2 regions of the Lysinibacillus sp. FSL P4-0201 genome follow, and region 2 is predicted to be linked to the other one. Evidence: riboswitches for the same ligand, from Rfam matches in the RefSeq annotation. Region 2 holds a riboswitch; the other holds the start of a gene.
What was found. A riboswitch is a leader RNA that binds a small molecule or an ion and turns the genes downstream of it on or off. The one in region 2 is predicted to bind cyclic di-AMP.
Positions count from the first base shown of each region.

Region 1: another riboswitch for cyclic di-AMP. It lies ahead of MKY76_RS15565 (TrkH family potassium uptake protein); the one in region 2 lies ahead of MKY76_RS01465 (APC family permease).

Region 1 covers NZ_CP151995.1:3,081,476-3,098,517, forward strand. Annotated here, with positions in the region: gene MKY76_RS15495 (S-layer homology domain-containing protein) at 1-537, shown strand, start outside; gene recO (DNA repair protein RecO) at 562-1,347, opposite strand; gene era (GTPase Era) at 1,566-2,483, opposite strand; gene MKY76_RS15510 (cytidine deaminase) at 2,470-2,883, opposite strand; gene MKY76_RS15515 (diacylglycerol kinase family protein) at 2,943-3,293, opposite strand; gene ybeY (rRNA maturation RNase YbeY) at 3,294-3,767, opposite strand; gene MKY76_RS15525 (HD family phosphohydrolase) at 3,776-5,896, opposite strand; gene MKY76_RS15530 (PhoH family protein) at 6,415-7,371, opposite strand; gene MKY76_RS15535 (sporulation protein YqfD) at 7,374-8,486, opposite strand; gene MKY76_RS15540 (hypothetical protein) at 8,476-8,736, opposite strand; gene MKY76_RS15545 (hypothetical protein) at 8,791-9,267, opposite strand; gene floA (flotillin-like protein FloA) at 9,293-10,297, opposite strand; gene MKY76_RS15555 (nodulation protein NfeD) at 10,301-11,629, opposite strand; gene rpsU (30S ribosomal protein S21) at 11,942-12,115, opposite strand; cyclic di-AMP (ydaO/yuaA leader) riboswitch at 12,368-12,509, shown strand; gene MKY76_RS15565 (TrkH family potassium uptake protein) at 12,626-13,963, shown strand; gene MKY76_RS15570 (TrkA family potassium uptake protein) at 13,989-14,645, shown strand; gene MKY76_RS15575 (manganese catalase family protein) at 14,697-15,266, opposite strand; gene MKY76_RS15580 (spore coat protein CotJB) at 15,291-15,554, opposite strand; gene MKY76_RS15585 (spore coat associated protein CotJA) at 15,547-15,774, opposite strand; gene deoC (deoxyribose-phosphate aldolase) at 15,910-16,581, opposite strand; gene mtaB (tRNA (N(6)-L-threonylcarbamoyladenosine(37)-C(2))-methylthiotransferase MtaB) at 16,895-17,042, shown strand, end outside.
Region 2 covers NZ_CP151995.1:294,158-311,199, forward strand. Annotated here, with positions in the region: gene MKY76_RS01420 (LuxR C-terminal-related transcriptional regulator) at 1-968, shown strand, start outside; gene MKY76_RS01425 (LuxR C-terminal-related transcriptional regulator) at 995-3,511, shown strand; gene MKY76_RS01430 (InlB B-repeat-containing protein) at 3,706-6,525, shown strand; gene MKY76_RS01435 (leucine-rich repeat protein) at 6,676-9,696, shown strand; gene MKY76_RS01440 (hypothetical protein) at 9,791-10,075, shown strand; gene MKY76_RS01445 (response regulator transcription factor) at 10,194-10,889, shown strand; gene MKY76_RS01450 (HAMP domain-containing sensor histidine kinase) at 10,879-12,174, shown strand; gene MKY76_RS01455 (PepSY domain-containing protein) at 12,171-12,842, shown strand; gene MKY76_RS01460 (PepSY domain-containing protein) at 12,933-13,457, shown strand; cyclic di-AMP (ydaO/yuaA leader) riboswitch at 13,670-13,819, shown strand; gene MKY76_RS01465 (APC family permease) at 13,938-15,761, shown strand; purine riboswitch at 15,926-16,027, shown strand; gene MKY76_RS01470 (xanthine phosphoribosyltransferase) at 16,163-16,747, shown strand; gene MKY76_RS01475 (nucleobase:cation symporter-2 family protein) at 16,747-17,042, shown strand, end outside.

The DNA.
Region 1 (17,042 bases), 1.9 Mb from region 2:
ACACTTGAAGAAGTAAAAGAAGATGATTATATCGAAAATTTACCACTCGATTTGTCTGAGAGCAAATTACCATTCATACCAACAGAGGTGACGGTTCAAAACGCGAATGGACAGCCACTCGCTTCAAATTTCTATAACTTTAATCAACAAGATCAAACACTGTCCATCTCGCAAAATGGACAATACATTGTTACATTTTCAGATGGGACGCAACAACAAAAGATGGCCGCAGATGTGTATTCCTATGATTTTGTTCGCAGCATTGATTTATATCATTTGACAGATGAATTAATACTGACAGCGCAAGAATTACCTTTCGAACCAACACATGTAGCACTCGAAAGCTTTGGTTTTGAGCCAGTGCCTGTAAAAGCGACAATTCTTGACGGGCAACTACATATTACGCCAAAAGCTGAAGGTCTAGCGATTCTCCATTTAACAGGTAAAGACAATGAAACAGCATACCTTTATATTGAAAGTAAAAAAATTGCTGGACAGTGGGCCTTTTTAGTGACAGAGGATGAGGATGAATTTTAAATAACGTGAAATGCCAGATGAACATTAAGATTCATCTGGCATTTTGTCTTTCGAGCGTATTTGCAGTTCAGGGGTACGTTCTAGTTGCTCTATAAATTTTCTCGTCTTAAACCGAATACCGGTTTGTTCTTCATAGATGGTTGTTATAATTTTTTTAATGAAATATTTTGTTTCTTTTTTTAGTTCTATTTTCCCAATTTGGTCGATAGGAACAGTGTAGAACATCCTGATAAGTTTCAGCTGTGTTGGCGTTAAGCGAATGATATAGGGGTCATGTTGATAACAGCGATGGCATAAGAATCCTCCTTGAGCAAAGGAAAAAGCGAATTCCCCATCTACTGCGCCACACGCAGCACAGGCATGTAAAATAGGTTGTACACCTGTATAGGGCAACATTTTCCATTCAACAAATAACGTAATAGCTTCAGGATCATAGCCATCCTCAATTGCTTGTAGTGCATGTAGTAAAACATCGAACGCAAATGGCTCTGGCTTTCCTTCTTCCACAACTCGCTCCACTAATTCCATAATATAGCTAGCATAAGCAGTAGCCATAATATCCTCACGAATATGGCGCATTGAATTTAAATGTTCTCCCTGTTGCAAAGTTCCCATGCCTGTATGATGTTGTACCATAAACATCCCATAGGTAAAGGGTTGCGTGATGGAAGCCAATCTACTAGAAGGTTTTTTTGCCCCTCTAGCCATCGTAGCCACTTTACCAGCTTCCCGAGTTAGCAAAATAACAATCTTATTAGATTCCCCATAAGCGCGAACCTTTAATACAATCCCCTCCCATTTATGAAGCATAATCCCCCTCCTTTCTTAAAAGAACTATCCATGCAAAGAGAGCTGCCCAAAATAATTTTGGACAGCTCAAAAATAAAAATGATCAAATACTTCTAGATCCTTTTGTGCCTACAAGAAGAAGTTAACCTAAAACCGTCAATTCAAAATTTGGCGTCTATTCCTGATTCAACGGGCAATGTTCGCCAACGTTACAATTCATTGGCTAAGCCAGTAAAAACTTAATATTCATCATCACGGAATCCAAAATCGCGTAAATGTGTAGCTTTATTACGCCAATCTTTTTGCACCTTTACCCATAGCTCTAAATAAACTTTAGACCCTAGAAGCATTTCGATATCCTTTCGCGCACGTGTCCCTACTTCTTTTAGCAAGGCTCCACGTTTTCCAATAACTATCCCTTTTTGAGAATCACGCTCCACAATAATTGTAGCCGCTACATGAATTTTATCCTCATTTTCTTCATCACGACGAATTTTATCAATTACCACCGCGATAGAATGGGGAATTTCTTCACGCGTTAAATGTAGGACTTTTTCACGAATAAGTTCAGATATAATAAATCGTTCAGGATGATCTGTCACTTGATCAGCTGGGTAATACTGAGGTCCTTCTGGTAAATACTTCGCCAATGTCACTAATAAATTTTCAACATTATTGCCTTGTAGCGCAGAAATCGGTACAATCTCCGCAAAGTCATAGCGCTCTTTATAGCTCTCAATAATTCCCATTAGTTCATCTGGATGAATGGCATCAATTTTATTGATGACCAAAAAGACAGGTGTTGGGTTTCCTGCTAGCATTTCTAGAATAAATTCATCACCTTTACCGAGTTTTTGCTCAGCATTAACCATAAACATAATAACGTCTACTTCACGCAATGTGTTTTTAGAAACCTTCAGCATGAAATCGCCTAGTTTATGTTTTGGCTTGTGAATACCTGGTGTATCAATAAAAATCATTTGGCTATCATCTGTTGTTAGTACGCCTTGTACTTTATTTCGTGTTGTTTGTGGCTTATCACTCATGATCGCAATTTTTTGGCCAATGACACGATTTAAAAATGTCGATTTGCCAACATTTGGACGACCAATGATGGAGATAAAGCCTGATTTATAGCCATTTTTAGTTTCCTGCATTCTCTAAATCCTCCGTCGTAAATGCAAACGGTAGTAATTCGCCCACTGACGTTACCGTCACATCACCTTTTAAGTTCGTTAAATAAACAGGCATAGTTGGAGCACAAAACTCCATCATGACCTGGCGACATGCTCCACATGGGGCGCATGGTCCGTCCGTATCAGCTACAATGGCAATGGCCTCGAATTCGTAAATCCCCTCCGATACTGCCTTAAAAAACGCTGTACGTTCAGCACAATTTGTCATACTATAGCCTGCATTTTCAATATTACAACCGTGAATAACCTCTCCATCTTTTGTTAGTAGAGCTGCCCCTACTTTAAATTTTGAATAAGGAACATAGGCTTTTTCACGTGCCTTTTTTGATTCTTCTAATAATGCATGCATATCCATTGTCATCTATACTAATTCTCCCTCACATTTATGGTTTATTTTCAATTAGAAGACACTCATTTCCATTAAAACCATTTTGGCAGAAAGATGAGTAATCCGATTATAGCACTGAATAGCGCAAATACAAGCACTGCACCTGCTGCAATATCTTTTGCTTGCTTAGCAAGCGGATGTATCTCAGGGGAAGCTAAATCGACTACCCGTTCGATAGCTGTATTCATCATTTCCAGCGCAAACATTAGTGCTATTAATAGTAGCACAATATACCACTCCATACGAGATAAACCTGTCAAATAACTAGCCAGTATAACAATGATTGCACTTACTATATGTGATTTCAAATTTTGTTCTTTACTTGCAGTTATGATGCCTTCAAAAGCATAGCCAAAAGATCGCAAGTATTTTCGCAAATTCATCTAATCTCGACCTAAGCCAAAAGTTTGGAGAATCTCATCTTGCTTTGCAAACATCACTTTCTCTTCTTCTGGCTCCATATGGTCATAACCAAGTAAATGTAAAAAACCATGTACAGCTAAAAAGCCTAATTCTCGCTCAAAGGAATGATTATATTCCTCTGCCTGCTCTTTTGCACGATCAGTCGAAATAATGATATCACCTAATACACGTGGCATACCTTCAAAAGTAACTTCCATTTCCCCTTCACCTAGCTCCTCTAGTGCAAAGGAAATAACATCTGTGGGCTGATCTTTGCCACGATATTCACGATTAATATCTTGAATTGCCTTGTTCGTTACAAACGTCACCGAAACCTCTGTTTCTGGCTCAATATTTTCTACACTTGCAGCATGCTGTAATAGCTTTTCAACAAGTTCGATATGTTGTGCTCCCACTTCATTTGTTTCATCCGTAAAATCAATTGTTAAAATCATAGATCCTCCTACTTATCTGCCTTTGGATATTCAATACGTGAATGGAATATCCCATTCAACGTTTCACAAAGTACTCTCTCTATACATTTTAACTCTTTTATTGAAATATCGCATTCATCAAACTGATTATCTTGGACGCGATCATCGATAATCGCTCGTACTAGCTTCTGAATTTTCTCTGCATTTGGCTCTTTCATAGAACGTACTGCTGCCTCGACACTATCCGCAACACTTATAACAGCTGCTTCTTTTGTTTGTGGTTTGGGCCCTGGGTATCGGAACTTTGCCTCATCAATATTTTTTCCTTCTTCCTTTGCTTTAAACAAGAAGAATTTTAACAAACTTGTGCCATGATGTTGTAAAGCGATATCAATAATTTCTTGGGGCATTTTATAACGTTTTAACATATTGGCACCATCTGTCGTATGGGCGATAATAATCTCTGCACTTGTTTCAGGTGGTAACGAATCATGCGGATTGATGCCCGACATCTGATTTTCGATGAAAAAGGAAGGTCGTTTGGTTTTACCAATATCATGATAATAACAACCTACACGCGCTAATAAACCGTCAGCACCAATCTCTTCACACGCAGCTTCCGCTAAGTTCGCTACCATCACACTATGATGATATGTCCCTGGAGTTTCCATTAATAATTTTTTTAATAATGGATGGTTGGGATTGGATAGCTCAATTAAGCGTAAAGACGAAAGCAAGCTAAACGCCGATTCAAAGAATGGTAAAAGTCCCATCGTTAATGCCCCTGAAAGCAAGGCTGATAACATCGCCGCTATTAAGTAAAATGCTAATTCTGGTAAGCCATAGGATGATTGTGTCATTAACAAATAAAACGCAATAAATGCCATGTTTACAAGGGAAATCACACCAACCGCATGTAAAATATGTGAGCGTTTTTCCACACTACGCAAAAAGAATAGGCTTGCAAACCCTCCGAATATGATATACAGCGTAATTTCCATTTGCATAACTGAAGAATAGCCTTCTTGAAAAATTACTCCTGCTGAAGCAGCCGTCATAACTGTAATTAATACGGCTGCTCGCTCATCTGCTAGCAATCGTACAAGCATCGTCGCTAGTGCTGTCGGGAATAAAAAGGCAATCGTCACATCAAAGCCACTAGAAACTAAGCTAATAAATTTCATTAGCAAAATAGACAAGCTATAAACAATCACTGTCACTAACAGTGCATTACGTTTTTTTCGTTCGTTCGTCTCCCAACGCTCAAATAAAATATACATAAACATCATTTGCAGTAGCGTTAAAATAATAAGCCCTGCTATCGGCTTAAAGGAGGCTTTATTACTAACCATCCCTAATAGCTCTAATTGTCTAAAAGCCTCATTGTCAATAATTTGGCCTTCTTGAACAATAATCTGACCTTGTAAAATTCGTGTCGGCTCTACACTTTCTTTGGCCTGCTGTTTTCGAATCTTTGTTTGTTCTTCGTTAATTGTTTCATTTTCAATAATGCTTGTACGTCCTATTAACACGACAGTATTGAATATTTTATCAGGATATCCTCGTTGTCCACGAATCTTTGTTTCAAAATCATTTTGTGCAACAAAGACGTTCTCTGGTCGGATGGATTTTTGTAAATATTCCTCTACAAATTTAGATAATTGCGTACTTGTTCTAGTTAAATCATCTTCACTTTGTACTAATAGACCTTCCAGCTGAGAATCTGTAAAAATTAACGGCATCTGGTCTTCGTCAATGGATTCAAATTTTTTTCGAAGCTGTGTAACCTGGTCTGCAATAGGAATAGGTTCCTTACTATTTGCAACATCTTTTTTCACTTCCAAAACATAATCAAATAATGATGTTACAATCGCTGCTCTTTGCTTGGCGACATCCTCCGAAAATTGATAGACTGAATCCACTGCATTGGCAGCTTTTTCTCGCTCTAGCTGTGTTTTATAAGTGTCTTCAATCGTTTTAGTAGATCGTACGGTTTCAGGCGCAAGCTGTAATGGTTTGAAATCATATGTAACTCCTTTAACATTGCCATACATGAACCCAAATTGTAGGCCACCTGTTAAAATGAGAATGATGATAAGAAAGTAGCGAAAACCGATAAGCTCTGTAAATTTTCGAAGTTGTTTCTCCATCTGGCACCTCCTCTATCTACCTACTATCATACCAATTCAACATACATTTTTCTCGAAAAATGTATAAGAAAGCAAAAAACAGCTATGCATTTTTGCATAGCTGTCACATTTTTTTCCATATTTTGATTAAATTCGTGGTTTAGGTTTTAACTATACGGATGTTTTAAACCTCGTTACCCCTGTCGCTTCGCTTTCGGGGCAGACTTTAAAACCTGTTGCCCCTGTTGCTTCGCTTTCGGGGCAGACTTTAAAACCTGTTGCCCCTGTCGCTTCGCTTTCGGGGCAGACTTTAGAACCTGTTGCCCCTGTCGCTTCGCTTTCGGGGCAGACTTTAAACCTCGTTACCCCTGTCGCTTCGCTTTCGGGGCAGACTTTAAACCTCGTTGCCCCTGTCGCTTCGCTTTCGGGGCAGACTTTAAACCTCGTTGCCCCTGTCGCTTCGCTTTCGGGGCAGACTTTAAACCTCGTTGCCCCTGTCGCTTCGCTTTCGGGGCAGACTTTAGAATTGCTACGCAATTCTAAAGTTGCTGTTCTTCGTAGGCTTGAATGATTTTGGCTACGATTGGGTGACGTACGACATCGCCTTGTTCTAGTACTTGGAAATGGATAGATTTAACATACTTTAATGTACGTTCTGCTACAATCAAGCCAGATTCTGTATTTTTGGGTAAGTCGATTTGTGTTTTATCACCTGTGATGACCATTTTAGAGCCGAAGCCTAGACGAGTTAGGAACATTTTCATTTGTTGATGTGTTGTATTTTGTGCTTCATCTAAAATAACAAAGGCATCATCTAATGTACGGCCACGCATATAGGCTAAAGGGGCGATTTCAATCGTTCCGCGTTCAATTAGCCGCTGTGTTTGTTCTGAGCCGTAGATGTCGTTTAAAGCGTCGTAGAGAGGTCGTAGATATGGATCAACCTTTTCCTTTAAATCTCCTGGAAGAAAGCCTAGAGACTCTCCAGCTTCAACAGCAGGGCGAGTTAAAATAATTCTCTTAACATGGCCGTTTTTAAGTGCCTGTGTTGCCATGACTACCGCTAAATACGTTTTCCCAGTACCAGCTGGACCAATACCGAAAACAACGTCTTTATGACGGATTGCTTGTATGTATTCTCGTTGACCAATTGTTTTTGCACGAATTGACTTACCTTTCGTCGTGCGTGCTATTTCTTCATCATATAGTTCTGCAAAATACTCGATTGTTCCTTTTTGTGTCATTTCAATAGCTGTTGTAACATCACGTTGATCAATATTAATTCCTTTGCGAATGACCTTCAATAAAGCATGCAGAAGAAATGTTGCCTGTTCCTTAGCATTTTCTTCACCCGCAAGTTGAATTTGTTCACCACGCGTAATGATATGAACATTAAGTGCTTCTTCAACTAATTTCATATTTGCATCGGAAATACCTAGTAGCATAACCGCTTCGTTTGGATTATCCACCTGTAATACAGTTAACTGTTCTGACATAATCATTCTCCTTGTAGGCCTTGTATTGGACTTGCAATGTTTTCATTGACTAAAAATAGAACTTTCCCTTCAACTGTACCATTCCCCCACTTTGCCTGTAAAAGGTTTTCTTTCTTGATGATTGTTTTTGCAGGTAACGAACGTAATACTTTTTCATGCAATAAAGGAATCAGCAATGACTCAATTTTCGATTCATCCAACTCTACTTGCATCGTTTTCGTCTGTTGCTCCTCTACAATTGAAACATAGGGGGATAGCCAATTCGGTAAATCTTTTCTTTGTACATAATCCACCTTTTCCTGATGTATACCCTTTATCAACACTCGCCATTGCTTTTGCTGCAAGGTTTCCACGGTAATTTTTGTTGGAATTTTAAATGAACATTCAAGCCAATAGTCTGCATAAACCTCTCCCTTCGCCCCTACAAAAACTTGATCTGTGCCACTTTCTAATACACCACTTACGAGGACGTCACCCTCGTAGGCTGTATCATTTACTGAAATTTTTCGCTCGCCATGCTGTATATTAAAGTGTGTAATGACACCACTTTTCGTTGCTACTATATGGGAGGCTAATTTATCAGTTGTTTGCTCTGTTTGTTTAGGTGATTCTTGTGGTCTCAAAATTACTCGTCCGCCATGTTTATCAATATGAACCCATGATAGCTCTCGGTGTTGCTCTAACAGCTTTTGTCGTATAGCCGTATTGGAAGGTAACTTTTTTTGAGATAAAGGGGTTTCTAATTGAAAGGTTTCATGAAAGGTCTTACCTAAACGCTGCTCTAGTTCTGGTGTTGCGGCTTCTATGTCCACTCGCCATATGACTTGTGCACAAAGAATTGGAATAGCAATCATAAAGGCTAAGCCCAATAAAGTCCAAATTTGCGCTCGAAAAACTTGAAGCTCATCTGCATAAAATACAGCCATTTTTAAGCGAAAACGTCTTCGTACACGGCGAATTTTTGGTAGATAATGCATCGTCGTTTCAAAGGAAACTTCCTGCTCACGAAAGACAACACGCTTTAATGGGACATGTTGAGCGTGCAATGCTTGAATAAAAGGATGAACATTTTCATGGCGCTTTATACGTATAATAATTGGCCGATTATTCCACATTTTTGCTCACACCCATATTCTTTGTCATTTTCATATGAAGCTCCTGTAGATTGTCAACAGTGAGATGTAGCATTTCTTCTTTGAGCGCATTGATTGTCACTGAATCCGCATTGACAGTAATATGATAATCTGCATAGACAAACGAACAGGTCGTCGCATCTGCATGAATAAAACGGTAGGGTCCAATAATTTTTAATGATTCGTATTCTAACAACTCAAGTAGTGGCGTTAATTGAAATAATTTTTTCATAAAAAATGCCTCCTTCTTCGGCAATATATGCATCGAAAAAGGAGGACATGCTAGTTATTTTCTTTTTGATTTCGGTGGCCCTAATATTTCAGCCATCACGATTGCTTGCATAAGATCATTTTTAGATTGAGGTAGTTGTAAAGTCGAATTTGTGCCAACTGATTGCACTTCTTTTTTTCCAGCAGCTAATCGTCCTCGACCTTCTCGATTAGAAGAACGGCTAGGGATATCTGCTGGAATGACAGCTGGAGCAACATAGCTTGGTATTTCCCTTTTCACTTGTTCTTCAACAAATTTTTTAGGCTCCTCGACTTTCTCATTTTCTGGAATCCAATCTCCTATAAATTCTCGTGCAAAATCTTCAAAACTCTGTGCTTTCCCAGTACGATGTGGTGCTTTCTCCGTAACTGGAGGCTCCACCACGGTGTCTTTATTAAAAGGAGGCATCTGCTTCTGAGGCTTTTTATTTTTTGATTTTCCGAAAATAGAGCTGACTATGGCTATTATGGCGAAGATTATTAACTGTTCCATATGTTAGTTTCGCTCCTTTCCGTTATTAAGCATTGGGTTCATTTTTTTCAGGTTTATCATTGCTTACTTTTGAGATAGAGTCGCGCATCGCTGTATCTGCTTGGATATTGCGATAGTTCATATAATCCATAATGCCAAGATTACCAGAACGTAAGGCTTCAGCCATCGCTTGTGGTACTTCCGCCTCTGCTTCTACTACTTTTGCCTTCATCTCTTGAACACGTGCAATCATTTCTTGCTCGTTTGCTACAGCCATTGCACGACGTTCCTCAGCTTTTGCTTGCGCAATGTTTTTATCAGCTTGTGCTTGTTCAATTTGTAATTCAGCCCCGATGTTTTTACCGATATCTACATCCGCAATATCAATGGATAAGATTTCAAAGGCTGTTCCTGAATCCAAACCTTTAGATAAAACCGTTTGTGAAATCATATCTGGATTTTCTAATACTTCTGTATGACTAGTAGCCGAACCAATTGTAGAAACGATCCCTTCCCCTACACGGGCAATAACTGTTTCTTCACCAGCACCACCGACTAAACGCTCGATGTTGGCACGCACGGTAATACGAGCCTTTGCTTTTACCTCAATCCCGTTCATTGCTACACCTGAAATGAAAGGTGTTTCAATAACTTTTGGATTAACAGACATTTGAACAGCTTCTAATACATCACGCCCAGCTAAATCGATTGCTGCACAACGTTCAAATGACAGCTCAATATTGGCACGGTGAGCCGCAATTAAGGCATTCACTACACGGTCAACATTACCACCTGCTAAATAGTGACTCTCTAACTGATTAATCGTTACAGGTAAACCTGCTTTATGTGCTTTAATCAACGGATTAACAATTCGAGAAGGGATTACACGACGCAATCGCATCCCAATTAATGTAAAAATGCTCACACGTACACCTGCTGCTAATGCAGAAATCCACAATGCAACGGGTACAAAGGTAAAGAATACCGCAAGCACAATGAATAAAATAACTAGGCCAGCAATAGGACCAATCAAAGCTAAATCAAAACCCATTTTCTATTCCTCCATCTCTTTATCTGTTTGTCTCACAACAATGCGTGAGCCTTCAACTTTAATAATTTCTACATGTTGATTGGCATCGATATAGCCACCTTCTGATACAATATCAATGCGTTCACTACCAAGTACCATTGTTCCAGATGGACGAAGTGGTGTAAGCGTTTTCCCAATTTTTCCTAACAGTTCTGTGCGATTCACATTGGATACATACCCTTCTTCTGTCGTGGTTGCATCCATTAACACAAGCCTGTTTAAGACATGCAGTTTTTTTCCGAAAAATTTCATCAGAATCACCATTCCTATCATCGCTATCACAAGCGCAATGAGAATTGCTACTATCATTTGCATCATATTTGCACCTGCCAGTATCAGACTTAGTACTATTAAGACACCACCTAAAATACCAACAATTCCACCGGGGACAAAAAACTCTGCAATTAAAAGGGCTAAGCCAACAATAAATAACAATAATGTTTCATATCCCGCAAAGCCGGCCACCATATGTCCAAAGAAAAATAAACCAAGTGCTGATAAGCCCATTATACCTGGAACACCAAATCCTGGCGAATAAAGCTCCATCACAAGTCCTAAGCTAGCGATAGACAATAGAATAGGTACAATGATGGGATTTGTAATAAAACGAGCTAACTTTTCAGAAAAGGTTGGTTCAATGGGAACAACATCACTACCATTCAAGTTGGTTACTTCTAAAAGCTCCTGAAAATCTTTAACCGTCCCTTCAGAATATTTAACCTTTGCTGCCTCTGAGGCTGATAGGGTTAACAAATTCTTTCCGCCAGCACGGTATTCTGGTAGTTCATAGTTGGTATCTGCCATTGCTAATGCATACTTAGGGTCGCGCCCTGACGTTTCAGCTGCTGCTTTCATTTGTGCAAGCCAAGCGCTATTGGCCTTTAGGTCGGCTGCATTACCTGCTGAATCGATAACTGCCGCTGCACCGATTGTTCCATTTGGAACCATGTAGATCTCATCCGCATGTAAGGCTAAAAACGCTCCTGCTGAGTGCGCATCCTTATTAATATAAGCAATCGTTTTTATTTGCGTTGCATCCATAAGCATGGCGATATCGCTTGCTGCATTCACAAAACCGCCAGGCGTATGTATTTCTAAGATAATCGCCTCTGCATTGTTTTCTTCAGCCTCTTTAAAAGCTCGTTCTAAAAATGCATGAAGTCCTCGCTCTACTTCATTATGAATCGGAACATGATAAACCTTATTACTGGCAAAAGCCGAAGTTAATGGAAACGCTAACAAAAAAGTCATCCATATCACTAGTAAATAGCTGAGGATTCTCCGTTTTCGCATCTTTTTCCCTCCCTTCTAACATGCCTCTCCTCTGTATATACGGTCAATCATGCGAAAAGTTTCACAAATCTTAAAAAATTTATTAATTATTTATCATTCGATCTAATGCCAATTACTAACACTTAGTATGTGCAAAAAAGCCGAATGAATCAAAGTGATTTCATTCGGCTTTTTCATATGTACGTAAAGTTGAGCAATGTAAAATACCTGAAATTAATCAAAAATGTGATTAATTTCAGGTATAACTTTGTCTGCTCAGTGAATCATACAATTGCGTGTTATGAACGTAGGGATTTTTAATGGGAAATTAAATTACCACTTACGTTTACGTGCAGCTTCTGATTTCTTTTTACGTTTTACGCTAGGTTTTTCGTAGAACTCGCGCTTTCTAACTTCTTGAATTGTACCACTTTTTGATACAGTACGTTTGAAGCGGCGAAGAGCATCTTCAAGCGATTCGTTTTTGCGAACGACAGTTTTTGACATCTCTCTTTCCCTCCCTCCGAACACACGTCAATACACAATTAGGCAAATCACCTTCTGTTGTGTACTAAAAAATTATATCGTATTGTCTAATAATGGTCAATAGAAAGTATGCGAAATTATCAAGTGAATTTTTGGTTTTATTTTTGCTCGAATTATTCATACACAATTCGCCCACAATAAAAATAATTACATTTTCCTAACAATTAAGGGGTTTACAAAAAATAGAATAAGGGCGTAGAATAATCACATTCAATTTCATATCGGCCAAATCTCAACTATTTGAGAACGGAGGAACCAATCTTTTGGGGTTAATTCTGCTTTAGCAGAAGGGATGAGAAAGCTCTTTCGCCATCCTACCCGTCAGCTAACTTCGTCGGCTAAAGCGAAGGAGGTCGTTATTGACCACCATTATTAGCATGCTTTCTACCCTTTTCATGCTCTAATCGTAGGTCTTTTTATTATGCCATCTAACAAACAGTTGTTTACTATTCAGAATTGAGGAAAAATTAAATGAACAATTTTAAAAGAGCATTAAATCCTCCCAAAATTCTTGTATTGGGCTTTGCCCTTATCATTGCCATAGGTACGTTTCTTTTAACAATGCCATTTTCTACTGAGGATGGGAAGGGTTTGGCCTTTTTAGATGCTTTATTCACTGCTACATCAGCTACTTGTGTCACAGGTTTAATTGTAGTTGACACAGGTGATACCTTCTCTATTTTTGGCGAAGTGGTCCTTTTATTCTTAATCCAAATTGGCGGTTTAGGATTTATGACATTTGCCACATTATTATTTTTACTGCTTGGAAAGAAAATTTCATTAAAAGAAAGACTGCTGCTTAAAGAAGCATTTAATAATATCTCCATTGCTGGTCTTGTTCGATTAGTGAAAAGAATATTACTCTTTACAGCATGTATTGAAATAATCGGTGGTCTAATTCTATCGATTCGTTTTTCTTTTGATATGCCTATTGGAAAGGCCCTTTATTTTGGATTTTTTCATGCCATATCCAACTTCAACAACGCGGGCTTCGATTTAATGGGTGGCTTTAACGGAATGACTGCCTATGTTGATGACCCCTTTGTTGTTTTCACCATCTGTGCTCTTATTACAATCGGTGGATTAGGCTTTATTGTGATGAATGAATTGTATGAATATCGTGTAACTAAAAGGCTTTCTGTCCATTCAAAAATAGTCTTAGTAACGACACTTTTGCTCACTGTTAGCGGAACCATTTTGATATTTTTGTTTGAGTATGGCAACCAAAAAACTCTTGGACCATTATCCGAATGGGGTAAAGTATTAGGTTCCCTTTACCAAGCAGTTACACCACGAACTGCTGGCTCCAATACACTGGCTATTGGGGACTTAACGCATTCTACATTATTTTTAATGATTCTTTTCATGTTTATTGGGGCAGGCTCTGGGTCGACTGCTGGAGGTATTAAAATCACAACCTTCGCTGTTTTAGTAGCTACTATGTGGTCACAAATTCGAGGAAAAGAAGATGTCGTTCTCTTTAAACGTAGAATTGTTACTGAAACTATCTTAAAGGCTTTGACGGTTACAATGTGTGGAGGATTAATTGTTGTAGTCGTGACGATTATTCTCAGTATCACGGAACAGCATCATAGCTTTATGATGTACTTATTTGAGGCTACCTCTGCGTTTGGTACTGTTGGTCTTTCTATGGGCCTAACTCCAGAGCTAACACCTGCTGGTCGTCTTCTTCTGATTATTACAATGTTCGCAGGAAGAGTAGGACCATTAACCATTGCTTTTGCCATTGCAAAACGAAGAAAAAAAGAGAGTTTCCGCCACCCAAAAGGAAATATTATGATTGGATAACCAAATGAGAGGAAGACAGAACGCTATGACCATTAAACAATACGCTGTGATTGGCTTAGGTAGATTCGGAACAAGCGTCGCTCGCAGATTGCATGAAGCTGGACAGGAAATATTAGGAATTGACATAAATGAAGAAAGAGTAGAGGATGCCGAACCCTATGTGACTCACGCTGTGGTTGCAGATACAACAGAAGAAAAAGCCTTAAAATCGATTGGTATTGGTAACTTCGATTGTGTTATCGTAGCGATCGGTAATGATATGCAATCTAGTATTTTAACCGTCTCTTTATTAAAAGAGCTAGGGATCAAAAAAGTGATCGCAAAGGCACTTGGTAAAAGACATGGGCAAGTGTTAGATAAAGTAGGAGCTGATTGGATTATTTACCCAGAAAGAGATATGGGTGAACGTGTAGCCAATCAACTCCTATCCCCAAATATGTTGAATTATATCGAATTATCAAAGGAATACAGCATTGAAGAAATTATGATTCCTTCCAAAATGGCCGGACAAAACCTTCGGGATTTAGACTTGCGCGCAAAATATAACGTCAGTGTAATTGCGATTGTGCGCGAAGGTGAAATTATTATCTCCCCTTCTCCTGAGCAAATTATTGAAAAGGAAGATTTATTAGTAATGATTGGTCATCGAAAAGATCTTAGCTTATTCTCAAATATTCAGTAACCGCAAAAAGGCTGTGTCAAGTTCACCTTGATACAGCCTGCCATTTTTGTCTTAGAAAACTTTCTTTTGATCTCTATCATCTTTTAAAATTTCAACAGCCTCTCTAAAGCGCTGAGAATGAACAATTTCCCGTTCACGTAAAAACTTCAAGCTATCATTTAAATCCGTATCATCTGATAAGTCAATAATCCATTGATATGTGGCACGTGCCTTTTCTTCGGCTGCTATATCCTCATACAAATCCGCGATAGGGTCACCCTTTGCTTGAATATAGGTTGCTGTGAATGGTACCCCCGAGGCGTTTTGATAAAATAGAGCCCGATCGTGATTTACATAATGATCACCCAATCCAGCTTCTTTCAGCATTTCTGGTGTTGCATCTTTTGTTAGCTTATAAATCATCGTGGCAATCATTTCTAAATGTGAAAATTCCTCTGTTGCTATATCGGTCAATAACCCTACTACTTTGTCAGGAATCGTATAGCGCTGATTCATGTAGCGTAGAGCTGCTGCCAGTTCCCCATCCGCTCCTCCATATTGTTCAATTAAAAACTTTGCAAGCATTGGGTTACATGTACTAACTTTTACCGGATACTGGAGTTTCTTTTCATAATACCACAAAGATTTTTCCTCCTAGTCTTTTGTTTAGACTTGCCATGGCCATGGTGTATCAATCCAGTTAAAAGGATAATTCGAATAACTTCTCCCAAAATTCATGAGTGGTCCATATTTTTGCTCAAAATCAATTTTAAGTTTCATACTTTTCTCTGTATTTTCATTAAATTGCTGAATGGCGTCATAATCGTGTGGATGAGTGTCTAAATAGAGGTTTAATTCAACAATGACGAAATCAATTGCTTGTATTTCTTCTAATTGCTTATAAAATTCGGGCGGCATCTTTTTAGTCATGCTTCCTCCCTCCTTTTAGGGGAAATGGGTATGGGCTAAACAACTGTGGCCATAGTGTTCCTGCCATTAGCGCTTCTCTTGCGGTTGGAAATTGTGGAAGTCCAGGTGGTTGAAAACCCATATATAGTTGTGGGGGTGTTGCATAATACTTAACTTCTATAGGCTTACAAGGATCAAAGGGGCTAATATAGGGCCTCCAAGACTTATACTGTGTAAACATGACATCCTCCTTTCTGTATTTACATTCATCAGTGGAGTATATGTGCATAGAAAATTATTATGCTGATTAAACACAAAGAAGCCATAAGCTCATGTCAATGTACACATGAGCTTATGGCTCTATAAAAAGATAATATTAATAGTTGGAGTCGGCAATTAAACCATTCATAATAGCTACACCAGAGCTAGCCCCAATACGAGTCGCACCTGCTTCTACCATTTTTTTCATGTCCTCTAAGCTACGAACACCACCTGATGCTTTTACACCAAGTTCTGGACCTACAGTTTTACGCATAAGCGCGATATCCTCTGCTGTTGCTCCACCAGTAGAAAAACCTGTAGATGTTTTCACATAGTCAGCACCCGCTGCTACAGCTAACTCACATGCCTTCACTTTTTCTTCGTCTGTTAGTAAGCATGATTCAATAATGACTTTTACAAGTGCGCTATCTTTAGCTGCTTCTACCACTGCTGCGATATCTGCTTGTACAAGGTCATAGTTTTTATCTTTTAACGCACCGATATTAATAACCATATCTACTTCTTTTGCACCGTTAGCAATGGCGTCTTTTGCTTCAAATGCTTTGACTGCTGGTGTATTGGCACCAAGTGGGAAGCCGATAACCGTACAAACTAACACGTCTGTACCCTGTAATAATTCACTGCTTCGCTTTACCCAAGTTGGATTTACACAAACAGAAGCAAAGTTAAATTGTTTAGCTTCAGCACATAATTTTTCAATTTGTTCTTTTGTTGCCTCAGCCTTTAATAATGTATGATCAATCATACGTGCAAAATTTTTTTCCATTGTTGAACGCTCCTTCATTAAATAAGATGTACGTACCTCTTCGAATCATATCATTTTTTTGCGATGGCGTCTAATTTCTTTCTATATAATGAACACCCAAATATAAACATTACAGAACGAGTCATGTTTATCTGAAGTCCTCAAAAGATTATATAGAAAGTGATAACTTAATTATTTCACAAAAAAATCTTATATGTACTGATTTTATAAGGATTATGTTATCATAAATCACGTATCTAAAATATGTACAACGAAAAACTTATTAAATGTTTGGAAACACAAGGTAATGTGAATTGAAAGGATGATATATATCATGAGTAACGAGCGATCAAAAATCGTGAGTTTTCATACTCTAGGTTGTAAAGTAAATCATTACGAAACAGAAGCAATTTGGCAGCTGTTTAAAGAAGAAGGCTATGATCGAACAGAATTTGATCAACAAGCAGACGTTTACGTCATTA
Region 2 (17,042 bases):
TGATTCACGTGTTGAATGAAAGTGAAATAAGGGAGCGAAATATTACAGGGGTTACCTATGGGTTACTAGCCGAAATTTTGTATGAGATAAATGATTTAGATAGAGCAAGTAAAGAGCTACAGATCGGTTTACAATACGGTTTACGTTTTCAAGATCCAGGATTATTTATACCAATGTACTTGTTAAAGGCTCGTATTTATATGACTAAAAAACAATTCGAAGAAGCTCATATGTTATTGATTGAAGCTATGAAGGAAACCGATAAACCTTATTGGGTCGGTATGCTTTATATTATGAAAGCACAATCTTATTTATTGGAAGGGAATATTTCATATGCGCAACAGGAATTTTTTAAAGTTACAGATTTTATGAATTATAGAATTGCATCAAGAAATCCCTTTTATTTATTAGTTCAAGGTAAAATCCTATATGCTAAAAATCAACTGGAGGAAGCATTGCAAACTGCTATTCGTTTAAAAGAAGGGGCAACTCAGGAAAAGCAAATCGTTACGCTTATTGAAGCAGGTCTGCTAGAAGCCATTTGTCATTTTTCACTTGGTAAAGAGGATTTTGCTTTAACAGTATTACACGCTACCCTTGAACATGGAGTGTCCTATGGATATTACCGCACATTTATAGAGGAGGATACTATCTGGCCATTACTTAATAAATACTGGCGTCTACGTCAGCATAGTAAGGGAGATACATTTAAGTCAGTGCCATTAGCCTATGTAAATAAACTATTGCAGAATGACAGCTCAGAAGATGAGTTTTTCGCTAACTTTACTGCAAGAGAAAAAGATGTTCTGCAATTACTCGCAGAAGGTGCTTCTAATAAGGAGATTGCACAACAATTGCAGCTGACAGAGGGAACAATTCGTATATATTTAACAGGAATTTATAGTAAAATAGGTGTGAAATCTCGCACGAAGGCCATTTTATGGGCAAAAGAATGGCTAGGCTTTTAAAGTTGTTAAAGAGAAGGGAGGTCTACATGATGCCAAATATTTTAGTAGCCTCAAAAACAACAGTCCCTCAAACGGGCAAGCAAATTATTGAGCGAGAACGATTAAATGCCATTCTACACCAGTCAACAGCAAAACTTATAGTAGTACAAGCGCCAGCAGGGTATGGTAAAACCACTTTGTTAAGTAGTTGGTTTCAGCAACTTGAAACGACAGTTGCATGGTATACAGTGGACCAAACAGACAATGATCCCATTCGTTATTGGAAGTATTTAATTCACGCTATTGGTCATTCCTTGCAGCCTGAAGCTGCCTCACGGATTGATTCTATACTCCATGCTCAACCACAGTTACCATTAGAGTTTTTAGTGGACTCTCTCTTATATGAATTATCGCTATCTACTAAAAAGATTCATATTATGATTGATGATTATCATCATATTCATAATGTTGCTATCCATCAAGCGATGACTCGACTAATTGATTTCTTACCTGAAAATTGCTTTATTTATTTGACTAGTAGATCAACTATTTCATTACCTATTGCAAAGTGGAGATTAAACCATTGCTTGCTTGAAATTGGTTTAGAGCAACTTCTTTTTACATATGAAGAGACAATAAAATTTTATAAAAATTTAAATAATAAGCTGGATGTAAAGGCACTTCAAAGGGTTTTTGAGATAACGGAGGGCTGGCCAACAGGGTTGCAATTAACTAATTTAGCAGGTTTCCACAATGTAGACAAAGAGTTTAGAGAAAGTAATTTATATGTGTTCCAATATTTAATGAGTGAGGTTTTTTCAAAACTAGCACCACCCCTACAAATCTTTCTTCTTTATACTTCACTTTTGGAACAATTAACCGCTGATACATGTAATGTCCTAACAAACCGTACTGATGCTCAAGTAGTCTTATTAGAGCTTGATCAACAAGGATTATTTATTAGCAGAGTAGAAGCAAAAGAGCAGGTTTTTCGATATCACAATTTATTTAGAGAAGCATTGCGCCAAGAATTGAGCAATCGTTTTACTCAGCAGGATATTTTGTATTTATATGAAAAGGCAGCTGTAGCTTTATATAATAATGGGAATTTTTTATCTGCTATAGAGCTTGCTTTAAGCGGCAACGTATTTATGTATGCTGAACAATGGATTCAGGAGCATCTTGTAACATTTCTTTCCTGTGGTCATTCAACATCCTATGTAAAATGGATTGATACATTTTTGTCTAATGGCTATGAGGTACACCCAGAGTTGATGGTAATGTATGCCTATACACTCGCAGCATTACACAATTTAGAAGATGCTTATCGGACGATACTAGACCTAGAACAAAAGCATAGGTCCAATCAATGGATGAATAAAAGTGAGTATGCATCTGCTGTCGATGATTTTCTAGGTGTGAAAGCCTATGTCTTTGTCATGAAAAACGGAGATCTTTCTCAAGCTGGGGAATATATTCGACAAAGACTGGAGAGAAATCCAGTCGGGTCCAAATGGGACGCAATATTTATACAATATAATCAATCAGAGCCTATGTTGTTTAGAACAAATATCGGGTCTCGAGGAAAGTTACTTTCAGATGAACAGGCTATGTCTTATTTTGCTAAGTTTAGAACAGGGAAATTTAAAAACTTAAGTATGACGGGCTATAGCTATGGCGTGCGTGCAGAAAAATTATATGAGTGGAACCAATTTGCTGAGCTATCAACAGAATTAGAGGAAGCTATACGTTCTGGACATCAATTTCAAGATGCAGGATTGTTAGTACCGATGTATATTCTTAAAAGTAAAATAGCCGTGTTAGAACAGCAATATATAGTTGCTCAAGGGGTTTTAGATCATGCAATTGAAGCTGTCAATGAACGCCAGTGGATTGATAGTATAAGAGTAATGAAGGCACTATTATTTTTACGTGAAGACAATGTTGTCCAAGCAGAACAGGAGTTAGCTAAGGTCAAAGTAGGTAAGGATTTTCCATTTTATTTGCTAGTAAAAGCACGTTATTTACTCATGGAAGGACATCTACTAGCAGCGCAGCAATTGATTATAAAGGTGCAATCACAGGCGCAACAACAAGAACAGCTATCTACTCGTATAGAAGCGACAATTTTATTAGCCATATGTTTGGTTGAGCAAGGACAAGCAGATGAGGCGTTAGAAAAATTACATCAAGCCTTGAAATTAGCCGAACCATATCAATATATCAGAACCTTTATAGATGAGCCTCAAACATATGCTTTATTAAAAAAATATGCCGCTATTCGAAAGCAATCTTTTGAAATGGAGTGGAGGGAGGTTTCCATGAGCTACGTTGAGCACTTGCTCCAATGTGTTCAAAAGTATAAGCAAATTTCACCATTGGCGTCCCTTACAACTCGTGAACAGGAAATATTTTTATTATTATCAGAAGGTGCTTCAAATAAAGAAATAGCCGAGCAATTATTTTTATCTGAAGGTACCATACGTGTCTATCTATCGGGGATTTATAGTAAGTTAGGTGTTAAAAATCGAGCGCAGGCAATATTATCAAAACAATCCAAATAAAGCAAACCGCTATCAATTTTTTGATAGCGGTTTGTTTATAGTTAGTGAAAAATTAACATTCCTCAATAGTAGAAGTAAATTGATTTTTTTATGATAAAGAAGAGTGTTTTCCTTATATAGAAGCATTATCGAAAGGATTCACAAAGGAAGGGGACTATGTTGAAGCTGAAAATTTACAGAAGGAGAGAGGATGAATGAAGAAAAACATTACCATTATACTTATGGTATTACTGCTCTTTTTCCAATGGGGGCAACCCCTGACCTATGCGAATGAACAAAATGACATAGAAGAAAAAGTTCAAGAAGCAGGTGGAAATGAAGTAGATAATAAGAGTGAAGTTGAAGATCATGAGGAAATAGATAGCAATCGTCATTTAACCAATTTCAATACAAGCGAATTTGAGATACAACCAAATAGCACCGGTGTAACGATTATAAAATATTTAGGCGCGGGGGGACCTGTGATTATTCCTGAAATTATTGGAGGGAAGCCCGTAACAATTATAGGAAATCTCGCGTTTTACGACTCTAAACTAACAGAAATAGTGATTCCTGAAAGTGTAATAACGATAGGTGATTGGGCTTTTGCAGATAATCTGCTGAGCACGGTGGTGATTCCCGATAGTGTGACGGATATAGGACGTTGGACATTCCACAACAATAAATTAACAAGCGTGGCCATTTCAAAAAGCATCACTACCATAGGATATCAAGCATTTTATGGTAATCAGCTAGTACATGTAGATATACCTGATGGTGTTACTGATATAGAGCATCAGGCGTTTTTTGGAAATCGAATAACAACTGTAAATATTCCTGATAGTGTAACAAAAATAGGTACCCGAGCTTTTACAAGCAATCGGATAACTAATATAAAGATTCCAAATAGCGTAACAAGTATAGGAGATGAGGCATTTGCCTATAATCAGTTAATTAATGTGGAACTTCCAAACAGTATATCAAGTATAGGAAATAATGTATTTGAAAGTAATAAGATAACAACTGTAAACATTCCAAATAGTGTTACAAGTATAGGGAAGGGAGCATTTCAAGCTAATTACTTAACAAATATAGAACTTCCAAATAGTCTTCTTAGTATAGGAAATCTGGCATTTTATAATAATCAGTTAAAAAGTATAGTCATTCCTAATAATGTTACAAGTATAGGGGATTGGGCATTTGGACAAAATCGTCTTACATCTATAGAGCTTCCAGATAGTCTTCTTAGTATAGGAAATCTGGCATTTAATGATAATCAATTATCGAATGTTTCTTTCCCAAACAGTTTAAAGAGCATTGGGGATAGGGCATTTGAAATTAATCGGTTACAATGGGTTCAATTTAATAGCCCATTAATGTCAGGAGCAAATACATTTATCAGCCAAGGTGTTACTTTTGAAGGTTGGTACCAGGATTTATCATGGGTAACACAATGGGATGGGAATGTAACACAGCCATTAAGAATTTATGCCAAGGGAAATGTACAACAGTACACAGTTACATTTGAAACAAATACTGATACCACCATAGAGGTACAGAAAGTACTGGCTGGAGAAAAGGCGGTAGTCCCAGATGCTCCAGTGAAAGCAGGTTTTACATTTGGTGGTTGGTATAAGGATGAAGAATTGAATATACCCTGGAGCTTTGATACAGATGTGATAACAGAGAATATAATCTTGTATGCCAAATGGGAAAAGATAGCCACTCAATATACGGTGAATTTTGAAACAAATGGAGGAAGTACAGTAGTATCACAGAAGGTAACTGAAGATACCTTGGCAACAAAGCCAGCGGACCCAACAAAAGCTGGCTATGAGTTTGCAGGTTGGTATATGGATCCCGCATTCAGTACACCATGGAATTTTGCAACGGATAAGGTAACCGAAAATACAACCTTGTATGCCAAATGGGAAAAGATAGCCACACAATATACGGTGAATTTTGAAACAAATGGAGGAAGTACAGTAGTATCACAGAAGGTAACGGAAGACACCTTAGCAATAAAGCCAGCAAACCCAATAAAGGCAGGCTATGAATTTGCAGGTTGGTATATGGATCCCGCATTCAATACACCATGGAATTTTGCAACGGATAAGGTAACCGAAAATACAACCTTGTATGCCAAATGGGAAAAGGTAGCCACGCAATATACGTTGGATTTTGAAACAAATGGAGGAAGTACAGTAGTATCACAGAAGGTAACGGAAGACACCTTAGCAATAAAGCCAGTAAATCCCACAAAGGCTGGCTATATATTTACAGGCTGGTATAAGGATATTAATCTCACAATACCATGGGATTTTTCCAAAGATGTAGTGAAGGCCAATCTTACATTATATGCCCATTGGGTAACAGGCGGTTCAACGGGTGGTGGAGGAAGTATATCTCCGAATCCAGCCCCAATACCGGAGCCTACCATACCTATAAAACCACAGCCTAAACCTGAAGAGCCAACTGATCCACAGCCAACAGAGTCAGCACCCCAACAAGAGTCAGATATCATCTTCTCAGATATTTCTCAAGAACATTGGGCATGGACGATGATTCAGGAGATGGCAAGACAGGGCATTATTACAGGCTATCAAGATGGCACCTTCAAGCCAAATGCACCAATTCAGCGCCAGCATGTTGCCCTGATGTTAACCAGAGCGTTAGAGCTAGAACCGAAAAAAGAGACGTTTATATTTAATGATATTCCTGAAAGTCATCTCTATTTTGAGGTAATTAAACAAGTGCAACAAGCAGGACTGTTTGATGGCATAGATGGAAACTTCCACCCAAAATCTAATATGACACGTTCACAAATGGCAAAAGTATTGGTCGAGGCTTTAACCTTAACAGCCCATAAGAAAGAAACATTTAATGATGTATCTGCTGCTCATTGGGCATACAATTATATTGCTATTCTTGCGTCAAACGGTATCACAATAGGTGATCAAGGTAATTTTAGACCTAATGATCCTGTTACACGGGCAGAATTCGCAATCTTTTTATATAGAGCCCTCTCTCAATAAGAATAAATCCCATCACTGGTGTGATAAGACTACCAATGATGGGATTTTTGTATTTACCTAAAAATAATTAACATTCCTCAATAGTAGGAGTAAATAATTACCTTTAAGATGAAGAAGAATTATTTCATTTTTAAAGAAAGGAGAGACTATATGAAAGCAAAATGTGTTAGATATGGAATATGGTTTACACTATTTATCTTCCTTATGTTATTGAAAATCCCTTTTACTTTTGCTAATGAAGCTGATTATGATGTGGAAGATAGTCCTGATGGATCGATAACTATAAAGACATACACAGGTACTGGCGGAGATATGGTAATTCCTCATCAAATACAAGGGAAAATAGTTACAGGGATAGACCCTTGGGTGTTTACTAATAAAAAGCTGACAAGCCTCACAATACCAGAAACATTAACAACAATTGGTGCATATGCCTTTTATCAAAATCAGTTAACAAGTGTGACACTGCCAAGTAATCTAACGAACATTAGTGATGGTGTATTTTCCTTAAACCAACTAACAAATGTGATACTTCCAAATAATCTAAGTAGTATCGGAAATTATGCATTTTCCGGAAATTTGCTAGAAAGCGTAGATATACCTAATAGTGTTATTAGTATAGGAGATCACGCATTTTCAACGAATGATATTGTCAATGTGAAAATCCCAGAGGGTGTAAAAATAATAGGGTCAAATGCATTTGCAAGGAATGATATTGAAAGTTTAGAGATACCAGAAAGTGTGAAAAGCATTGGAGATGAAGCCTTTTCAAATAATTACCTAAAGGAAATCATTATATATTCTAAAGATGTTGAAATAGGTGATGATGCTTTTATAGGGCATAGTCCTAACCTTGTTATTTATGCTCCAGAGAATTCTTCTGCAAAAGAGTATGCAGATAGGTTGAATATAAACTTTCAAGGTATAAATTCTCCAGATCCTGTCAATGAAGCGGATTATGAGTGGACAAAAAATAGGGATGGGTCAGTAACGATTAGAGATTACATAGGTACTGATATGGCAATAACCATTCCAAGTCAGCTAGATGGCAGGGTAGTAACAGCAATAGGTAGTGGAGCATTTGGTGAAAAAGGTCTTACGCAGGTAATTATACCAGACAGTGTAACAAGCATTGGAGATGTGGCATTTGCAGAAAATCAATTAACGTATGTGAAACTACCAAATAACCTTAAAAAGATAGGTGAAGGTGTATTCTTTACAAATAAACTTACTGCTATAGAAATACCAGATCAAGTTACTCAAATTGGCTCATATGCATTTTTAGATAATGCACTTGCTACAGTTAAGCTGCCAAATCAACTTAAGACAATTGGGGATTTCGCATTTATGGAGAACCAATTAACAAACATTGAGTTACCAACAACTTTGGAGACTATAGGAGAATGGGCGTTTTCAGATAATCACATAACCTCTTTAGTAATACCTACTAGTGTCGTAAGTATAGGAGCGTATGCATTTGCTACCAATAAACTTTCAAATGTAACGATTCCCTCAAGTATAACAAGTATAGCGGAAAGTGTATTTCTCGATAATCAGCTTACAAGTATAGAGATTCCTAGTAGTGTAACGAATATTGGTAGATGGGCATTTGGCGAGAATAGACTTAGTAGTTTAGAAATTCCTAAAAATGTAATGACTGTAGAGGATAATGCCTTTAATGACAATAATCTTAAACATGTGAAAATATTATCGGATGCAACGATTCTTTTAGAAGATATTTTTAATGCAAATCCAAGTAATTTAATTATTTATGGTCATGATGCATCGACTGCTCAAGCCTATGCCAATCAAAATAATCACCAGTTCGAGTTACTTACTTATCGAATTATCTATCATGGAAATGGCTCTGAACAAGGAAATCCACCAGTAGATATGAATATGTATCCAAGAAATACTCCCGCAACGATCTTAGATAATATAGGATCTTTAGAAAAAACTGGCTATACATTTGATGGTTGGAACAGCACTAACGTGGGAGATGGTATAGATTATACGGTCAATAGCATTGTTGATATTGAAGAATCCAATCTTGCCTTGTATGCGAAATGGAAAGCAAATTCATATGTTGTCACATTTAATACAAATGGGGGGACAGCAATCAATCCTATTACAGTAATTTATGAGACACTAGTAAGTAAACCAGTAATCCCTATAAAACCAGGGTATACATTTTTAGGCTGGTATAAGGATGCTCAATTCACCACACCATGGAATTTTACAACGGATATGATAACCCAAAATACAACCTTGTATGCAAAATGGGAAAACGTCGTCGCACAGTATACGGTGGATTTCGAAACAAATGGAGGAAGTGCAGTAGCATCACAGAAGGTAACTAAAGATACCTTAGCAACAAATCCAGTAAATCCAACAAAGGCAGGCTATACATTTACAGGCTGGTATAAGGATATTGAACTGACGATACCATGGAATTTTTCTAAAGATGTAGTGAAGTCCAATACCACCTTATATGCCCATTGGGTAAAAGACGGTTCATCGGGTGGTGGAGGAAGTATATCTCCGAATCCATCCCCAATACCAGAGCCAACCATACCTGAAAAACAAGAACCTAAACCTGAAGAACAAAAACCTAAACCTGAAGAACCAATTGATCCACAACCAACAGAGCCAGATATCATCTTCTCAGATATTTCTCAAGGACATTGGGCCTGGGCGATGATTCAGGAGATGGCAAAGCAGGGCATTATTACAGGCTATCAAGATGGCACCTTCAAGCCAAATGCACCAATTCAGCGCCAGCATGCTGCCCTGATATTAACAAGAGCATTAGCGCTAGAACCGAAAAAAGATGCGCGCGAATTTAACGATATACCTAAAAGCCATCTCTATTTTGGGGTAATCGATCAGGTGCAACAAGCAGGTCTGTTTGAAGGGGTAGATGGGAACTTCCAGCCAACTACGAATTTGACACGTGCTCAAATGGCAAAAGTATTAGTTCTTGCCTTTAATTTAACTTCATCGAATAAAGATACTTTCGAGGATGTGCCAAAAACACACTGGGCACACAACTTTATCGCTATACTTGCAGGAAATGGGATCACAATTGGAGATAATGGCAACTTTAGACCAAATGATCCTGTAACACGTGCGGAGTTTGTAGCATTTTTGTATAGAGCTTTGCATCAATAATTACCTCACCAATGGCTATCCATAAAGCTTTTGGTGAGATTTTTTTGTTCAAATTATTAACATTACTCAATAGTGCGTAAGGATGTAAATTATTATGCTAATAGAAAAGGAAGTGTTTCTATTGAAAATCGTTCGTCTTGCCTTCTTCATATTATTCTTAAGTTTAGCTTTTGTATCGATTAAACTTTCAATTAAAACGGATGAAAGGAATTATGATTGGCGTAATAACTCTGATGGTACAGTGACAATTATTCATTATAATGGTCCACATATTGAGTTTCCCTTTCCAAGCCGTTTAAATGGCAAAAAAGTTGCTAAAGTAAGCTCAGGAATTTTTGAGAAAAGGGATATTTACAGCTTTTTACCGAAAGTTTATTAGTTAAAGACGTACCCTGTGTCAAAAAAAGAAATGTATTGTCTTTCTCATCATTTTCTAATTAGACTTTCACCACTTGTATCGTATACGATGAAAAGAAAAGGCGAAGGACGGATTCGACATGACACATCGAATTTTAATTATAGAAGATGAAGAGAATATTGCGAGAGTGCTACAACTGGAGCTTCAATTTGAAGGATATGAGGCAGCAATGGCACATACAGGAGCAGAAGGCTTACTACAATACCGTGAGCAACAATGGGATTTAATTTTACTTGATATCATGCTACCTGAGATGAGCGGTATTGATGTGCTAAAGCGTATTCGTGCAACAGAATCCCAAACACCTGTTATCATGCTAACTGCTAAAAGTGAAGTAGAGGATAAGGTAAAGGGCTTGGATTTAGGAGCCAATGATTACGTGACAAAGCCTTTTGAAATTGAGGAGCTACTGGCACGAATTCGCAATGCATTACGGTTTTCGCAGAAGGTAAATCCAAAGCAAGTTGCACTTACATTTGGCCATTTATCGATAAACGAGCAAACAAGAGAAGTTGTATATTTTGATAAGGAAATTCAGCTGACACCTCGTGAGTATGATTTGTTGTTCTATTTACTAAAGCATCCAAAACAAGTACTGACAAGGGAGCAAATATTAGAGGCTGTATGGGGCTATGATTATTATGGGGATACAAATGTTGTGGATGTTTATATACGTTATGTACGGCAAAAGCTTGAGGCTGCTAATCCAACTCCTCTTATCCAGACAATTCGAGGTGTTGGATATGTGCTAAAGGAACATAGTTATGAGACTTAAAACAAAAATTCATCTACTAACAACATTGCTTATGCTAGTTATTATAGTGGCAACAAATAGTGGAATTTATTTGTTGTATGAGAAATTTGCCTATGATACGGAATATAATCAGCTCCAGTCACGGGCAAATGAGTTAAGCTCTACACTGAGTCAGTTAAATGCACAAACCAACCTACAGCAAGTATTAAGAGCTTATATGCCAACAGATGGTGCTGTTTATATTTATGATGGTGAACGCTTGAAAACAAAGGTTCAAGCTTCTCTTGAAATGCAAGAAGTCCCTGCCATTACCTTCACTATGCCTGCTATTTGGATCGACGGAACGGTGGTGGACATAACCTTACAGCAATCTATGGAAGAAGTAGAACGGACATTAGATTTGTTAAAGGTCATCTTAGTTGTTGTATCTTTTGTTGCAACGATTCCAATTTTCCTAGCGAGCTTGGTACTTGGGCGACTTATTTTATTACCGCTAGAACGTTTAAATGAGACCATGCACAAAAGTGCATCTACTGGGAAATATGAAAAAATAGATACTACAGAAAAAGGTGGGGACGAGTTAATAAACATTAACCGCACTTTTAATATAATGATGGAGAAGCTTGAACAGCATTATCAAAAGCAACAAGAATTTGTATCAAATGCCTCTCACGAGTTAAAAACTCCTATAACTGTCATTGAAAGTTATGCAAAACTACTCCTAAGAAGGGGTTTTGATAATCGTGAGGTTGCTCAGGAATCCTTACAAGCCATTGCCAATGAATCATCTCGTATGCATGAAATGGTGTTGCAATTGCTAGAGCTAGCTAAAAACAAAGAGCAATTGGACGTTCATTTCGAACAACTAGAGCTTGCCCCTTTCTTAAATAAAGTAGCTTCACAAATGGAACAGGCTTATCATCGAACATTTAGAATTGATGCGCAGATACCAAAATTTATTTATAGTGATGAAAAAATATTGAAGCAACTACTTTTTATTTTGCTGGATAATGCTAGGAAATATAGTGAGGATGAAGTACGTATTCAAGCCACTGAAACAACCAACCATGTACGTATTACCATCCAAGATTTTGGTATTGGTATTCCAGTCGAGCATATTCCTCATTTGTTTGAGCGTTTCTATCGTGTAACAGAGGATCGTAATCGTAAAACAGGTGGTTCAGGGCTAGGGCTAGCAATTGCACATGAACTGGCACAACAATTAAGTATAACGATAGATGTGAAAAGTAAGCTAGGGGAAGGCTCAAGCTTTACTTTATGTATACCAAAGGAGGGACAGCAATGAAAAAGTGGATGTTAGTAATTGTTGTTATTATCCTTCTTTGTAGTGGAGTAATTTGGTTTGTTCAACATCGTTATTTTTACGTTCAACCTCTTAGTGAAGCGCAGGCTATTCGGCATATTGAGACTATCTACAATGGTCATGTTACACAGGTTGAAAAACAAGGAAATACCTTTGAAATGCTTTTTACGCGTGACGATGTCAAGTATGCAGCTATACTCGATGTTACGACACAACAGGTGACTGATCTAATCCTGAAAGAAGGACATAGTAAATTACTATTAACAGAAAAGCAGATCAGACAAATGGTTAAAAAGGAATATGGAGATGTAGAAAGCGTTATGCTTACAGACTCCATTTACACTGTACGTGTTGAAAATGAGGAAATTCAAAAGGATTTAACGTTTGATGGTTATACTGGCGAACTACTGGCTGAGAAAAAGGTTGAGCCACAAGAACAACCTATCGAAGAGCCTATTATTACTGAGCAACAGGCCATTCAAATAGCCCTTAAGCAATTAAAGGGTGAAGTGGATTCAGTTGATTTTGAAGAAACCTCAGAGGGTGGTTACTATTTAATTGAGATTGAAACGCAGGAGGACGAAGCTACATTTCAAATTCATGCTGTTTCAGGAAAAGTACTGTCTGTAACATGGGATGACGATCATTAAATCATTCTCATGAAATTCTAATGTTCCTCTTATAGTTCTATCATCTTCACTTGGTAAGCTAAGTTTAGATAAAACAAAGGAGAGATGAACATGAAAAAAATGATCATGATTCCAGCACTAGTAATTACACTGGGAGTGGGTGCAGCGATTGGCTCGACGACTTTATTATCAGGAAATGCCCAAGAAAAAAAGGTCTTATCCATGCAGGAAATTGAGAAGAAAGCTCTAGCGGTAGTGGATGGTACAGTTGCCAATATCGAATTTGACCAAAATCAGTTTAGCTCTATTTATGAAGTAGAGGTGTATACAGATACAGAAGAATATGATTTAAAATTTGATGCTTATAGTGGAAAATTACTCAAGCAGAAAAAGGAACGTCTAGATGACGATGATTGGGATGATCATATTCCTGCTACGACTGCTACAACAAAAATAATTACAAAAGAGCAGGCTATCAAGACAGCCCAAACAAAAGCAAAGGGTAAAGTGACAAAAATTAAGCTTGATGATGGTGTATATGAAATTGAACTGAAAGACGGTCAATATGAATACGAAGTAGATGTGGATGCAGTCTCTGGGAACATTATCGACTTTGAACAAGGCTTTGATGACTAATATAATGAGCTGTCTTGAAGGTAGAATATACCTTTAAGGCAGTTTTTATTGTTTATATTGTGGGTATTGACTAGGTATTCAGGAAATTTTCTTTAAGAAGCGATTATTTATATGTTCAAAAAAGCCTATGCTTTTACTCAAAAAAGAGAAAAATTTTCTTCTTTACTTTTTCAATTAGCAGGCGTAATATGACATCATTATAAAAGTTTCAAATTTCTAAATCGCTGAAGCAACTAAACGCGGGGGAACCAATTTTGATGGATGGCATAGCCATTCTTGGGGTGAATCTCTTCCTTGTGGAGGAGTAGGGCTACTCAGGCCCGAATCCGACAGCTAACCTCGTAAGCGTTAAGAGCAGAAAAGTGGAGCTTGGCAGACGGATGAGCGTCTACAAGTCTTATTTAGTGATGACTTGTAGGCGTTTTTTGATGTAATTTAGAAAGGCGAAACACATTCTATGAAACTAGAAGGTGTTTATCAATGAAATCCTCATTCAAACGTTATGTAATCGGCAAACCATTAAGATCCGATGCGTTAGGGGAACAAAAGCTCAGTAAAACAAAGGCACTGGCCATATTATCGTCAGATGCATTGTCATCAGTAGCCTATGGACCAGAACAAATTTTAATTGTCCTAATGACGGTAGGTACAATGGCGTTTTGGTATTCTTTACCTATTGCCGCTGGAGTGGTTATTCTACTCGTGGCACTGATTTTATCCTATCGTCAAGTTATCTTCGCCTATCCACATGGGGGAGGCGCCTATGTCGTATCACGAGAAAATTTAGGCGTGAATGCAGGTCTTGTTGCAGGGGGTTCTTTGCTTGTTGATTATATTTTAACGGTAGCAGTAAGTGTGTCGGCCGGGACAGATGCCATTACATCTGCATTTCCAAGTCTTCATGCTTATAATGTACCCATTACTATTATATTTGTGATTTTCTTAACGATTTTAAACTTGCGAGGTGTAACAGAGTCAGCCTCTATCTTGGCGTACCCAGTTTATCTATTTGTAGGCGTTATGCTGTTGCTAATCGGGATTGGGCTCTATAATGTGGCAACTGGACAGGTGCCTGCAGAGCTACATCCAAAGATTGGCACACCAGTGGCAGGGATTAGCCTATTTATTTTATTAAAGGCATTTGCTTCAGGAAGCTCAGCGTTAACAGGAGTAGAGGCTATTTCTAACGCCATACCTAATTTTAGAAATCCTGCTCCAAATAATGCTGCTAAAACGCTTTTAGCAATGGGTGCCATTTTAGCCGTTTTATTCATCGGGATTGTTAGTCTAGCTTATTTTTATGGCGTTGCACCAACAGCAGAAGCAACAGTCGTTTCCCAACTAGCAGAAGCTAGTGTTGGTCGGAATTTTCTTTATTATATTGTACAGGGCACAACGGCAATGATTTTAGTACTTGCCGCAAACACAGGATATTCAGCATTTCCCTTGCTTGCTGTAAATTTATCGAAGGATGGTTTTATCCCACGAATCTTCCAAATTCGTGGGGACCGTCTTGGCTATTCAAATGGTATTTTAATGCTAGGTATTGCAGCCATTTTTTTAATTATACTTTTTGACGGGGCCACAGAGCATTTAATTCCGCTCTATGCAGTAGGCGTATTTATTCCCTTTACATTAGCGCAAACGGGAATGATGAGAAAATGGTGGCGCGAAAAACCTAAAGGCTGGGTAGCAAGATTTACAATCAATACAATTGGAGCTGCTATCTCTTTCATCGTGGCAATGATGTTTTTTGTGACAAAAATGCCTCAAGTATGGCCAGTGTTTATCTTTTTACCAATTATTATTTTTGTATTCCATCGCATTAAGCAACATTATCAAGCTGTTGGAGAACAGTTAAGATTAAATCATGAGGAACTGGCTACTATTGAGGGGAATGTTTTTATTGTGCCAGTAGCTGGTATAACAAAGGTGGTTGAAAACTCTCTACATTATGCCAAATCACTTAAGGTTGATAAAGTGATAGCCTTTTACGTAGCTTTCGATCAAGCAGATGCAAAAGCTTTTGAAGAGAAGTGGAACGTTTGGCAACCTGATGTACGATTAGTTACCTACTATTCACCATATCGCAGCATTACACAGCCATTAATTAAATTTATTGATAAAGTAGAACATCAATGTACGAAGACAGGTCATAAAGTAACAGTTGTTATCCCTCAATTCTTGCCGAAAAAAGGATGGCATCATATGCTACACAACCAATCGAGTCTTCTCATTCGTACATCACTGTTATTTCACAGAAATGTCGTCATTATGACAGTACCGTTCCATTTATCAAAATAATGCTAGCAAGCTAGAAAATAGTCTGTTATAATCAGTACGTTGATTGAAAACACGAACGTTTACAATTAAAAAGTTCCGAAATACCATTAAATTCCGAAAAATTAAACTTTTTTTGGTGAGAGATAGTAGCCCTTACCGAATAAAGTGATAAATTGGTTATTCTGATAGTTTCATACAAATCCACTCATATAATAGCGAGAATAGGGCTCGCAAGTTTCTACCGATTTACCGTAAATGAATCGACTATGGGTAGCAATGCTTTTAGAGAACTTCAATTTTAATGATGTTTTCTATTCATTTCGACGTTTTTGCGCTGAATGCTTTGCTCCACTCGTAGCAGAATGGAATCAAAGTATTCAGCGTTTTTTTATAATTTTTTACGAAAGAAGGATATGAAAGAAATGAAGTTATTACAAGACAAAATTATGCAAGAGGGTAAAGTATTATCTTCATCCGTATTAAAAGTTGATTCATTTTTAAACCATCAAATTGATCCGATGCTAATGAAGGAAATTGGTCATGAATTTGCAAATCGTTTCTCTGATCAAGTGATTACAAAGATTTTAACAATAGAATCTTCAGGTATTGCCCCATCCGTGATGTTAGGCTTAGAAATTGGCGCGCCTGTCGTATTTGCTCGTAAACGTAAATCATTAACTCTTTCAGATAACCTTTATTCTTCAAAGGTACATTCATTCACAAAAAATGAAACAAATGAGATCTCTGTCTCACGTAATTTCTTAAGCGAAGATGACAATATTTTAATTGTAGATGATTTCTTAGCCAATGGTGAGGCTGTCAAAGGCTTACTTGATATTGCTGCACAAGCGGGTGCGAATGTTGTGGGAGTTGGAATTGTTATTGAAAAGGGCTTCCAAGATGGCGGAAAATTATTGCGTGAGCAAGGTGTTCGCGTTGAGTCATTAGCAATTGTAGATTCTCTTGAAGATGGCAAAGTAACATTTGCTACGGAGGCTCGCGCGTAATGAATACCTTTAAATCGACTGCGCTAGCGATTCAACATTTACTTGCAATGTATGCTGGAGCCATCTTAGTGCCACTGATTATCGGGGGGGCAATTGGCTTCGATTCAACACAAATGACGTATTTAGTAGCGATTGATATTATGATGTGCGGGATCGCTACACTTTTACAGGTTTATTCAGGTAAATTCATTGGTATTGGCTTACCTGTAGTACTTGGCTGTACATTCACAGCGGTAAGTCCAATTATTGCGATTGGTACAAACCCAGAGCAGGGTATTACGGACATTTATGGTTC